One region of the Pseudomonas sp. P4_C8 genome, then DNA from elsewhere that is predicted to be linked to it. Evidence: predicted binding sites of a transcription regulator. Region 1 holds the regulator's gene; the other holds the start of a gene.
What was found. Region 1 encodes sigma-54, which starts transcription at its own class of promoters, with help from an activator protein. Its sites were predicted from a motif close to ANTGGCATNNANNTTGCTNT; they were not measured.

Region 1 (5,121 bases):
GATTTCCAGAGCAGGCATCGCGATGTGAATCCTTTAGCTGAGGTCGCGGTGGCGGACCTGGACGTTCTTCAGGGATTGTTGCAGGACCTGGCCCAGACGTTCGGTCAGGTAGACGGAGCGATGATGTCCTCCGGTGCAGCCAATGGCGATGGTGACATAAGCGCGGTTGCTCGCGGCAAAGCGCGGCAGCCACTTGAGCAAATACGATGATATGTCCTGGAACATCTCTTCGACGTCCGGTTGGGCTGCCAGGTACTCGGCCACCGGTTGATCAAGCCCGGACTGAGCGCGCAATTCCGGCTTCCAATAAGGGTTGGGCAGGCAGCGCACGTCGAACACCAGGTCTGCGTCGACCGGCATGCCGCGCTTGAATCCGAAAGACTCGACCAGGAACGCAGTACCGGCTTCCGGCTGGTTCAACAGGCGCAGCTTGATGGTATCGCGCAGCTGATACAGGTTCAGGTGGGTGGTATTGATTTTGAGATCTGCCAGATCGGCGATCGGACCCAGCAGATTACTTTCGTCCTCGATGGCTTCTGCCAACGAACGGTTGGCGTTGCTCAGCGGGTGACGACGGCGGGTTTCGGAAAAGCGCTTGAGCAGGGTTTCTACGTCGGCGTCCAGGTACAGCACATCGCACTTGATATGCCGGCTCCGGACTTCATCCAGCAGTTCGGGAAACCGCGAAAGGTGACTCGGCAAGTTACGCGCATCAATGGATACGGCGACCAGCGGTTGTGCCAGTTCGGTATGAATCAGTGCGCGTTCCGCCAACTCCGGCAGCAGGCCGGCGGGCAGGTTGTCGATGCAGTAGTAGCCGTTGTCCTCGAGAACATCGAGGACGGTGCTTTTACCTGAGCCGGAGCGGCCGCTGACTATGATCAAGCGCATGATTACTGACCGTTTTGCTCGTCCAGGACAACCTGATACAAGGCTTCGTTGCTCGGAGCGCTGCGAAGACGATCACGGACTTCCTTGCGATCGAGCATGCTGGCGATCTGGCGGAGCAGTTCCAGGTGCGCATCGGTAGCCGCTTGCGGGACCAGCAGTACAAACAGCAGGTCAACCGGGGCGCCGTCGATGGCGTCGAAATCAATGGGGGCGTCAAGGTGCATCAAGGCGCTGATGGGTGACTCGCAGCCCTTCAGGCGACAGTGGGGGATGGCGATGCCGTTGCCAAAACCGGTCGAGCCGAGTTTTTCACGGGCAATCAATGCCTCGAAGACATCTTGCATCTCCAGATCCGGCACTTCCCGGGCGATCAGGTTGGCAATTTGCTCGAGGGCTTTCTTTTTACTGCCGCCCGGCACGTTCACGAGGGAACGGCCGGGGGTCAGGATGTTTTCAAGTCGGATCATGGGTTGGGAGTGTTAACGACCGGTCGCACCCTGGAGGAGGCTCTGGGTCTTTTCCTTATGCTTTTTGAGTTGTTTATCCAGCTTGTCGGTCAGTGAGTCGATCGCCGCGTACATATCGGTATGTTCCGCGTTTGCGACCACTTCATTGCCGGGAATATGCAGGGTGGCTTCGATTTTCTGCTTCAGCTTCTCGACCGTCATCGTGACCTGCACGTTGGTGATCTTGTCGAAATGCCGCTCTAATCGTTCGAGTTTTTCGCCGATGTAGGTGCGAAGAGGTTCGGTCACTTCCAGTTGGTGTCCACTGATGTTGACTTGCATACAGCTTCTCCTTCGTTGCCAGTGCATAAAGCGGTAGATCAAATGATCTACCACTGGAACGCTGTGGCGTGGCTCTACATCAACCGCTTGCGTTCGCTCGAAGGCGCGATCCCGAGGGACTCGCGGTACTTGGCGACGGTGCGGCGAGCCACCTGAATGCCTTGTGCCTCCAGTAAACCAGCGATCTTGCTGTCACTCAACGGCTTTTTCTGATTTTCCGCGGCAACCAGCTTTTTGATGATCGCGCGGATCGCTGTGGACGAGCATTCACCGCCTTCGGAGGTGCTGACGTGGCTGGAGAAAAAGTATTTCAGCTCATAAATACCCCGTGGGGTATGCATGAATTTTTGCGTGGTCACCCGTGAAATCGTCGACTCGTGCATGCCCACGGCTTCGGCAATGTCATGCAGGACCAGTGGTTTCATGGCTTCGTCGCCGTATTCCAGGAAGCCGCGCTGATGCTCGACGATCTGGGTGGCGACTTTCATCAGTGTTTCGTTACGGCTTTGCAGGCTCTTGATGAACCAGCGGGCCTCTTGCAACTGATTGCGCATGAAGGTGTTGTCGGCGCTGGTGTCGGCGCGACGGACAAACCCGGCGTATTGGGCGTTGACCCGCAGTCGTGGTACTGATTCCTGATTCAGTTCCACCAGCCAGCGTTCGTTGTCCTTGCGCACGATAACGTCGGGAACGACGTATTCGGCTTCGCTGGATTCGATCTGCGAGCCGGGGCGCGGGTTGAGACTCTGGACCAGCTCGATGATCTGTCGCAGTTCATCTTCCTTGATCTTCATCCGGCGCATCAGCTGGGAGTAGTCGCGGCTGCCGAGCAGATCGATGTAGTCGCTGACCAGGCGTTTGGCTTCGGCGAGCCAAGGCGTATTGGCTGGCAATTGGCGCAATTGCAGCAGCAGGCATTCGCCCAGGTTACGAGCGCCGATACCGGCCGGCTCGAATTGCTGGATGCGGTGCAGGACGGCTTCGATTTCGTCCAGTTCGATGTCCAGTTCCGGATCGAAGGCTTCGAGGATTTCCTCGAGAGTTTCATCCAGATAGCCCTGATTGTTGATGCAGTCGATCAGAGTCACGGCGATCAGGCGATCGGTGTCGGACATCGGTGCCAGGTTCAGTTGCCACAACAGGTGGCTTTGCAGGCTCTCGCCGGCCGATGTGCGAGTAGTGAAATCCCATTCGTCGTCATCGTTGCTCGGCAGGCTGCTGGCGCTGGTCTGGTAAACGTCTTCCCATGCGGTATCGACCGGCAGTTCATTGGGAATGCGCTCGTTCCAGTCGCCTTCCTCGAGGTTGTCCACCGTGGGGGCGGTTTCCTGGTAGGAGGGTTCCTGAATGTCGGCGTTGGGTTGCTGCTCGGCTTTGTCGGCCAAGGGGTCGACGTTGTCGAAGTCGTCGCCTTCTTCCTGGCGTTCGAGCATCGGATTGGACTCCAGGGCCTCCTGGATTTCCTGTTGCAGGTCCAGGGTCGACAATTGGAGCAGGCGGATGGCCTGTTGCAGCTGCGGTGTCATCGTCAGCTGCTGGCCCATTCTCAAGACTAGCGATGGTTTCATGGCAGGGGCTTAACACCTTATTCGCCGGCGCACATGCGCCATCCACTACAGGGCGCCGGAGCGCCAAACATAAGCAAATTATATGCCTGAAACTGAAGTGTTTGCCTAGAGCGCTGTAACAATAAAAACCTGTTGATTTTTACTGTGATAAGCGCTCAGTCGACTAGCCAGACACATCAACGCTTACAGGCGGAACTCATGGCCCAGATAGACTTCTTTAACCAGGTCGTTGGCCAGGATAGTGGCGGCATCGCCTTCGGCGATCAGCTGGCCATCGTTGACGATGTAGGCGGTTTCGCAGATATCCAGGGTTTCACGGACGTTGTGGTCAGTGATCAGCACGCCAATGCCCTTGGCCTTGAGATGGTAGATGATCTGTTTGATGTCGCCGACCGAAATCGGGTCCACGCCGGCGAAGGGTTCGTCGAGCAGGATGAATTTCGGGTTGGTAGCCAATGCCCGGGCGATTTCCACGCGGCGGCGTTCACCGCCCGACAGGCTCATGCCGAGGTTGTCGCGGATGTGGCTGATGTGGAATTCCTGCAGCAGGCTTTCCAGCTCTTTGCGACGTCCGGCCTTGTCGAGTTCCTTGCGCGTCTCGAGGATCGCCATGATGTTGTCGGCGACCGAGAGTTTGCGGAAGATCGACGCTTCTTGCGGCAGATAGCCGATACCGGCCTTTGCACGACCGTGCATTGGCTGGTGGCTGACGTCCAGATCGTCGATCAGCACACGGCCCTGATCGGCCTGCACCAGGCCGACAATCATGTAGAAGCAGGTGGTCTTGCCGGCGCCGTTGGGACCAAGCAGGCCGACGATTTGACCGCTGTCGATCGACAGGCTGACGTCACGCACGACCTGGCGGCTCTTGTAGCTCTTGGCCAGATGCTGAGCTTTCAGAGTTGCCATTACGGGGCCTTTTGCTCGTCGGTTTTCTTCTTCGGCTGGATCACCATGTCGATACGCGGACGCGACTCGGTCACCTTGCTGCCGGTAGCGCGACCGGCGCTGGCAAGCTTTTTCTGGGTGTCGTAGACGATTTTCTCGCCTAGGGTGATGTTGTTGTCCTTGTCGACAACTTTTGCCTTGTCGATCAGTACTACGCGATTTTGCGCGGCGTGGTACTGGATGGTCACACCCCAACCCTGGACAGGCTTGGGGTCGCCTGCAGTTTGCAGTTGCTCGAAGTAGGCCAGATTGCCCACCGAGGTCACCACGTCAATGTCGCCAGTCGGGGTGCGGGTCATGGTCACTTTATTGCCGGTAACCTTCATCGAACCCTGGGTGATGATCACGTCGCCCGTATAGGTAGCAACGCCGTTCTTGTCGTCCAGCTGGGCGTCGTCGGCTTGTATGCGGATAGGCTGCTCTTGATCGTTCGGCAGAGCCCAGGCGCTCACGCTTCCCAGTGCTGCGCCCAGACTGAGCAAAATAGGGAGGGTTTTAACGAGCCTCATACTGTCCTCTTACGTTAGATAGCAGGTGTATCCTGCTTTCTTTCAAGTACGCTTTCATTCCGATGCCTGTCGATACACCGCCAGCGCCGTCGATACTAACGGGTTGATCGGTCTGCGCATATTGCTGCTGCGGGAACACAGTCATACGGGTGGTGGTAATCAGGGTCCTGCGGTTTTTTTCGTCGAAACGGGTGATGCGTACCGAATCGATCAGCTCGACCTGGGTGCCGTCCGGGTTGACTTCCCCGTGTTCACTCTGGACGTGCCAGGGAAACTCGGTGCCGCGAAACATGTTCAGGTCCGGATTGGTCAGCAATGTGACCTCGGACGCTTTCAGGTGTTCGACCTTGTCGGACGTCATTTCGTACTGCAATTTGCCGTCCGGCAGGAACTGCACGCTGTGGGCGTTGGTCGCGT
Region 2 (5,121 bases), on a different contig from region 1:
CACGCATGTTGTCGAGCTTCTTGCCTTTGGTTGGGTTAACGCCCAGGTCGTTGTCGCGGCTGTTGATGCCGACGATTTGACCTTCGTACACGTCTTCACCGTGACCCAGGAACAGTTTGCCGCGAGCTTGCAGGGTTTCCAGCGAGTAAGTCAGAGCCTTACCGGTAGCAACCGAAACCAGCACGCCGTTCTGACGGCCGGACATGTCGCCGGACTTCATCACGTCGTAACGGTCGAAGATCGAGGTCAGGATGCCTGCACCGGAGGTCAGGGTCAGGAACTCGTTACGGAAACCGATCAGGCCACGAGCCGGGATGTTGTACTCAAGGCGCACACGGCCCTTGCCATCCGGAACCATGTTGGTCAGGTCGCCCTTACGGATACCGATCTGCTCCATGATCGAACCTTGCGATTCTTCTGGCAGGTCGATGGTCACGTTTTCGTACGGTTCGTGCTTCACGCCGTCAACCATGCGGATGATCACTTCCGGACGACCAACACCCATTTCGAAGCCTTCGCGACGCATGGTTTCGATCAGTACCGAGAGGTGCAGCTCACCACGGCCGGAGACTTTGAACTTGTCGGCGGTGTCGCCTTCTTCAACGCGCAGGGCAACGTTGTAGAGCAGTTCTTTGTCCAGACGTTCCTTGATGTTACGGGAAGTCACGAACTTGCCTTCTTTACCGCAGAAAGGCGAGTCGTTTACCTGGAAGGTCATGGAAACGGTTGGTTCGTCAACGGTCAGCGGCTTCATCGCTTCGACGTTCAGTGGGTCGCACAGAGTGTCGGAGATGAACAGCTGGTCGAAGCCGCTGATGCAGACGATGTCGCCGGCAGCTGCTTCTTCAACGTCGATACGGTGCAGACCGTGGTGACCCATCAGCTTCAGGATACGACCGTTACGCTTCTTGCCGTCCGCGTCGATAGCGACAACCGGAGTGTTCGGCTTGATGCGGCCACGAGCGATACGGCCAACGCCGATTACACCCAGGAAGCTGTTGTAGTCCAGAGCGGAGATTTGCATCTGGAACGGACCGTCACGGTCGACTTTCGGCGCAGGTACGTTGTCGACGATCGACTGGTACAGCGGGGTCATGTCTTCAGCCATGTCGGTGTGTTCCAGACCGGCAATACCGTTCAGGGCCGAGGCGTAGACGACTTTGAAGTCCAGCTGTTCTTCGGTAGCACCGAGGTTGTCGAACAGGTCGAAGATCTGGTCCAGAACCCAGTCCGGACGCGCGCCTGGACGGTCAACCTTGTTGATGACCACGATTGGACGCAGGCCGGCTTCGAAAGCCTTCTTGGTCACGAAACGGGTTTGCGGCATAGGGCCGTCTTGAGCGTCAACCAGCAGCAGAACGGAGTCAACCATCGACATTACGCGTTCAACTTCGCCGCCGAAGTCGGCGTGGCCCGGGGTGTCCACGATGTTGATGTGGTAGCCGTTCCAGTTGATAGCGGTGTTTTTCGCCAGAATGGTAATACCGCGCTCTTTCTCCTGGTCGTTGGAGTCCATCACGCGCTCGTCGTTGAGCTCGTTGCGCTCCAGGGTGCCGGATTGACGCAAGAGTTTGTCTACCAGGGTGGTTTTACCATGGTCAACGTGAGCAATGATGGCGATGTTGCGTAGATTTTCGATCACTTGTGTATCTCGATCAGAGGATTCGGTGTGCTGACAAGTCTTGGCAGCGATTAACAGTAGAGTCAGGCCTTGCCGTTACAGCTTGACGGCAGAGTCGGGGGGCCGATGACGCAGGCCACAGGCAAACAGCCCCGGGCTCTTAGCTCGGTCGATAAACGCGCACATTGGCATGCCCCTCACTGAGCAAATGGTGGGCATGCAGGCGACTCATCACGCCTTTGTCGCAATACAGCAGGTACTGGCGAGTAGGGTCCAGTTCCTTGAAACGAGCGTTCAATGCATAGAAAGGCATCGCTTGTACCTCGATACCAGCCAGGGCCAGCGGATCATCTTCAGCGGCATCCGGGTGACGGATGTCGATGATGATTTGCCCCGCCAGCGCTTCGCTGACTTCTTCAATCTGCAAGTCCTGGCCCAATTCGTCGATTACACGATCGATCGGTACCAGCTTGGCGTTCTCGAGCGCACGCTCAAGGACCGCCATGTCGAATTCTTTCTCTTCATGCTCCACGCGCGGACGCTTGGCGTGGGTCTTTGGGTTCACCGAGATGACCCCGCAGTATTCCGGCATGTGCTTGGCGAAGTCGGCAGTCCCGATTTCGTTGGCCAGGTCGATGATGTCCTGCTTGTGACTGGCGATCAGCGGACGCAAGACCAGCTTGTCGGTCACGCAGTCGATCACGGACAGGTTCGGCAACGTCTGGCTCGACACCTGGGAAATCGCTTCACCGGTGACCAGCGCTTCAATGTCCAGCCGATCAGCAATACGGGAAGCAGCGCGCAACATCATACGCTTCAAAACTACGCCCATATGACTGTTATCGACTTTCCCGAGAATTTCTCCCAGTACTTCCTCGAACGGCACACTGACAAATAACACGCGTTGGGAGCTTCCGTACTTCTTCCAGATGAAGTGCGCGACTTCCATGACGCCCAGTTCATGGGCCCTTCCGCCCAAATTGAAGAAGCAGAAATGGCTCATCAGGCCACGGCGCATGATCTGGTACGCCGCCACGGTGGAATCGAAGCCGCCGGACATCAGCACAAGCGTCTGTTCCAGGGCACCCAGCGGATATCCACCGATGCTGTTGTGCTGGCTGTGGATCACGAACAACCGTTTGTCGCGAATTTCGATGCGAACTTCGATTTCCGGCTCTTTGAGCGAGATTCCGGCCGCACCACATTGACGACGCAGTTGGCTGCCGACGTATTTTTCGACATCCATCGAGCTGAATTCGTGCTTGCCGGCGCGCTTGCAACGCACCGAGAAGATCTTCCCGGCCAGTGAATCACCGAAGTGCTGCTTGCACTTGGCGACGATGTCGTCGAAATCGCCCAACGGGTACTCATCGACCTGCAGGAAATGCGCAATGCCCGGCATGCAGCTCAGGCGCTCGGTCATCTCCTTCAGAGCTTTGGGCTCGCTGACGCGGGTTTCCAGTTCGAGATTGTCCCACACACCGTTCACCACCACGGCCGGGTCCAGGTCGCGGAGCACGGTGCGGATGTTTTTAGCCAATTGGCGGATGAAACGCATCCGTACCGGGCGGCTCTTGATGGTGATCTCGGGGAAGACTTTTACGATTAGTTTCATGAAAACAGCGCGCGCTGGGCCAGCCGAAAAAGGGGGGCGCGGATTATAGCGGAAATTGCTCAAGGTTTAACCAGTTAATGTGCAGAAGGTTTTTCGCGCACCAAAACAGGTCATTTCCAGATTTTAACGCTACATTGTAGGGCGAGATTTACCACCTAAAGACCCTTTGTTCCTTTATAAGCGTGAAATTGGGGCAAAAAACCCATGGTGGGGCACTGGCATGCAATTTGCTCCCTTGTGAGGCAGGTTGCCTTGGCAGAGTATTCGCGCCGGCATCACCCACATTCTAAGGGCATCCACTACTAAGCCCGAAGCCACCCGGAGGACACTATGTCGAAGTCGGTTCAACTCATCAAAGATCATGACGTCAAATGGATTGATCTGCGCTTCACGGACACCAAAGGCACTCAGCACCACGTGACCATGCCGGCTCGCGACGCGCTGGATGACGCTTTCTTCGAAGAAGGCAAAATGTTCGACGGCTCCTCCATCGCTGGCTGGAAAGGCATCGAAGCCTCCGACATGATCCTGCTGCCGGACGACAGCACTGCCGTGCTCGATCCGTTCACCGAAGACCCAACGCTGATTCTGGTCTGCAACGTGATCGACCCTTCGACCATGCAAGGCTATGACCGTGACCCACGCGCCATCGCCCACCGCGCCGAGGAATACCTGAAGTCGACCGGTATCGGCGACACCGTATTCGTAGGTCCAGAGCCTGAGTTCTTCATCTTCGATCAGGTGAAGTTCAAGTCCGACATCTCCGGCTCGATGTTCAAAATCTTCTCCGAACAAGGTTCCTGGATGTCCGACCAGGACATCGAAGGCGGCAACCATGGCCACCGCCCAGGTATCAAAGGCGGTTACTTCCCGGTTCCACCGTTTGACCACGACCACGAAATCCGTACCTCCATGTGCAACGCCATGGAAGAAATGGGCCTGGTCATCGAAGTTCACCACCACGAAGTGGCGACTGCCGGCCAGAACGAAATCGGTGTGAAGTTCAACACCCTGGTCGCCAAGGCTGACGAAGTTCAGACCCTGAAGTACTGCGTACACAACGTTGCTGTCGCTTACGGCCGCACCGCGACCTTCATGCCTAAGCCTCTGTACGGCGACAACGGTTCGGGTATGCACGTTCACCTGTCCATCGCCAAAGATGGCAAGAACACCTTCGCTGGCGAAGGCTATGCCGGCCTGTCCGACACCGCTCTGTACTTCATCGGCGGCATCATCAAGCACGGTAAGGCCCTGAACGGCTTCACCAACCCGTCGACCAACTCCTACAAGCGTCTGGTCCCAGGTTTCGAAGCTCCAGTAATGCTGGCCTACTCGGCTCGCAACCGTTCCGCTTCGATCCGTATTCCTTACGTGTCCAGCCCTCGCGCTCGCCGTATCGAAGCTCGCTTCCCGGATCCAGCAGCTAACCCGTACCTGGGCTTCGCTGCACTGTTGATGGCTGGCCTGGACGGCATCCAGAACAAGATCCACCCTGGCGACGCAGCTGACAAAAACCTGTACGACCTGCCGCCTGAAGAGGCGAAAGAGATCCCACAAGTTTGCGGCAGCCTGAAAGAAGCCCTGGAAGAGCTGGACAAAGGTCGTGCGTTCCTGACCAAAGGCGGCGTGTTCTCCGATGACTTCATCGACGCTTACATCGCTCTGAAAAGCGAAGAAGAAATCAAGGTCCGTACCTTCGTACACCCACTGGAATATGAGCTGTACTACAGCTGCTGATCCGGTAGCGCTGCGGCACGCGGCGTGACAAAAAAGAGGCCTTCTTCGGAAGGCCTTTTTTGTGCCCGCGATGCCACGACCGATGAAAAACCCTGTGGGAGCGAGCCTGATCTGGCCTAATGAAATTGGACACATCAATAGGGCGCTA

Region 2: a site for sigma-54 is predicted at 3,451-3,470, ahead of glnA (type I glutamate--ammonia ligase). Genes of this name have one in related genera too.

What each region holds. Positions count from the first base shown of each region.
Region 1 covers NZ_JBFUIH010000014.1:69,930-75,050, reverse strand. Annotated here, with positions in the region: gene AC1DWM_RS11330 (HPr family phosphocarrier protein) at 1-18, opposite strand, end outside; gene rapZ (RNase adapter RapZ) at 34-891, opposite strand; gene ptsN (PTS IIA-like nitrogen regulatory protein PtsN) at 894-1,358, opposite strand; gene hpf (ribosome hibernation-promoting factor, HPF/YfiA family) at 1,371-1,679, opposite strand; gene AC1DWM_RS11310 (RNA polymerase factor sigma-54) at 1,754-3,247, opposite strand; gene lptB (LPS export ABC transporter ATP-binding protein) at 3,431-4,156, opposite strand; gene lptA (lipopolysaccharide transport periplasmic protein LptA) at 4,156-4,704, opposite strand; gene lptC (LPS export ABC transporter periplasmic protein LptC) at 4,691-5,121, opposite strand, start outside.
Region 2 covers NZ_JBFUIH010000034.1:169-5,289, reverse strand. Annotated here, with positions in the region: gene typA (translational GTPase TypA) at 1-1,642, opposite strand, end outside; gene thiI (tRNA uracil 4-sulfurtransferase ThiI) at 1,782-3,236, opposite strand; gene glnA (type I glutamate--ammonia ligase) at 3,567-4,973, shown strand; partial or broken gene AC1DWM_RS20715 (transposase) at 5,121-5,121, shown strand, end outside.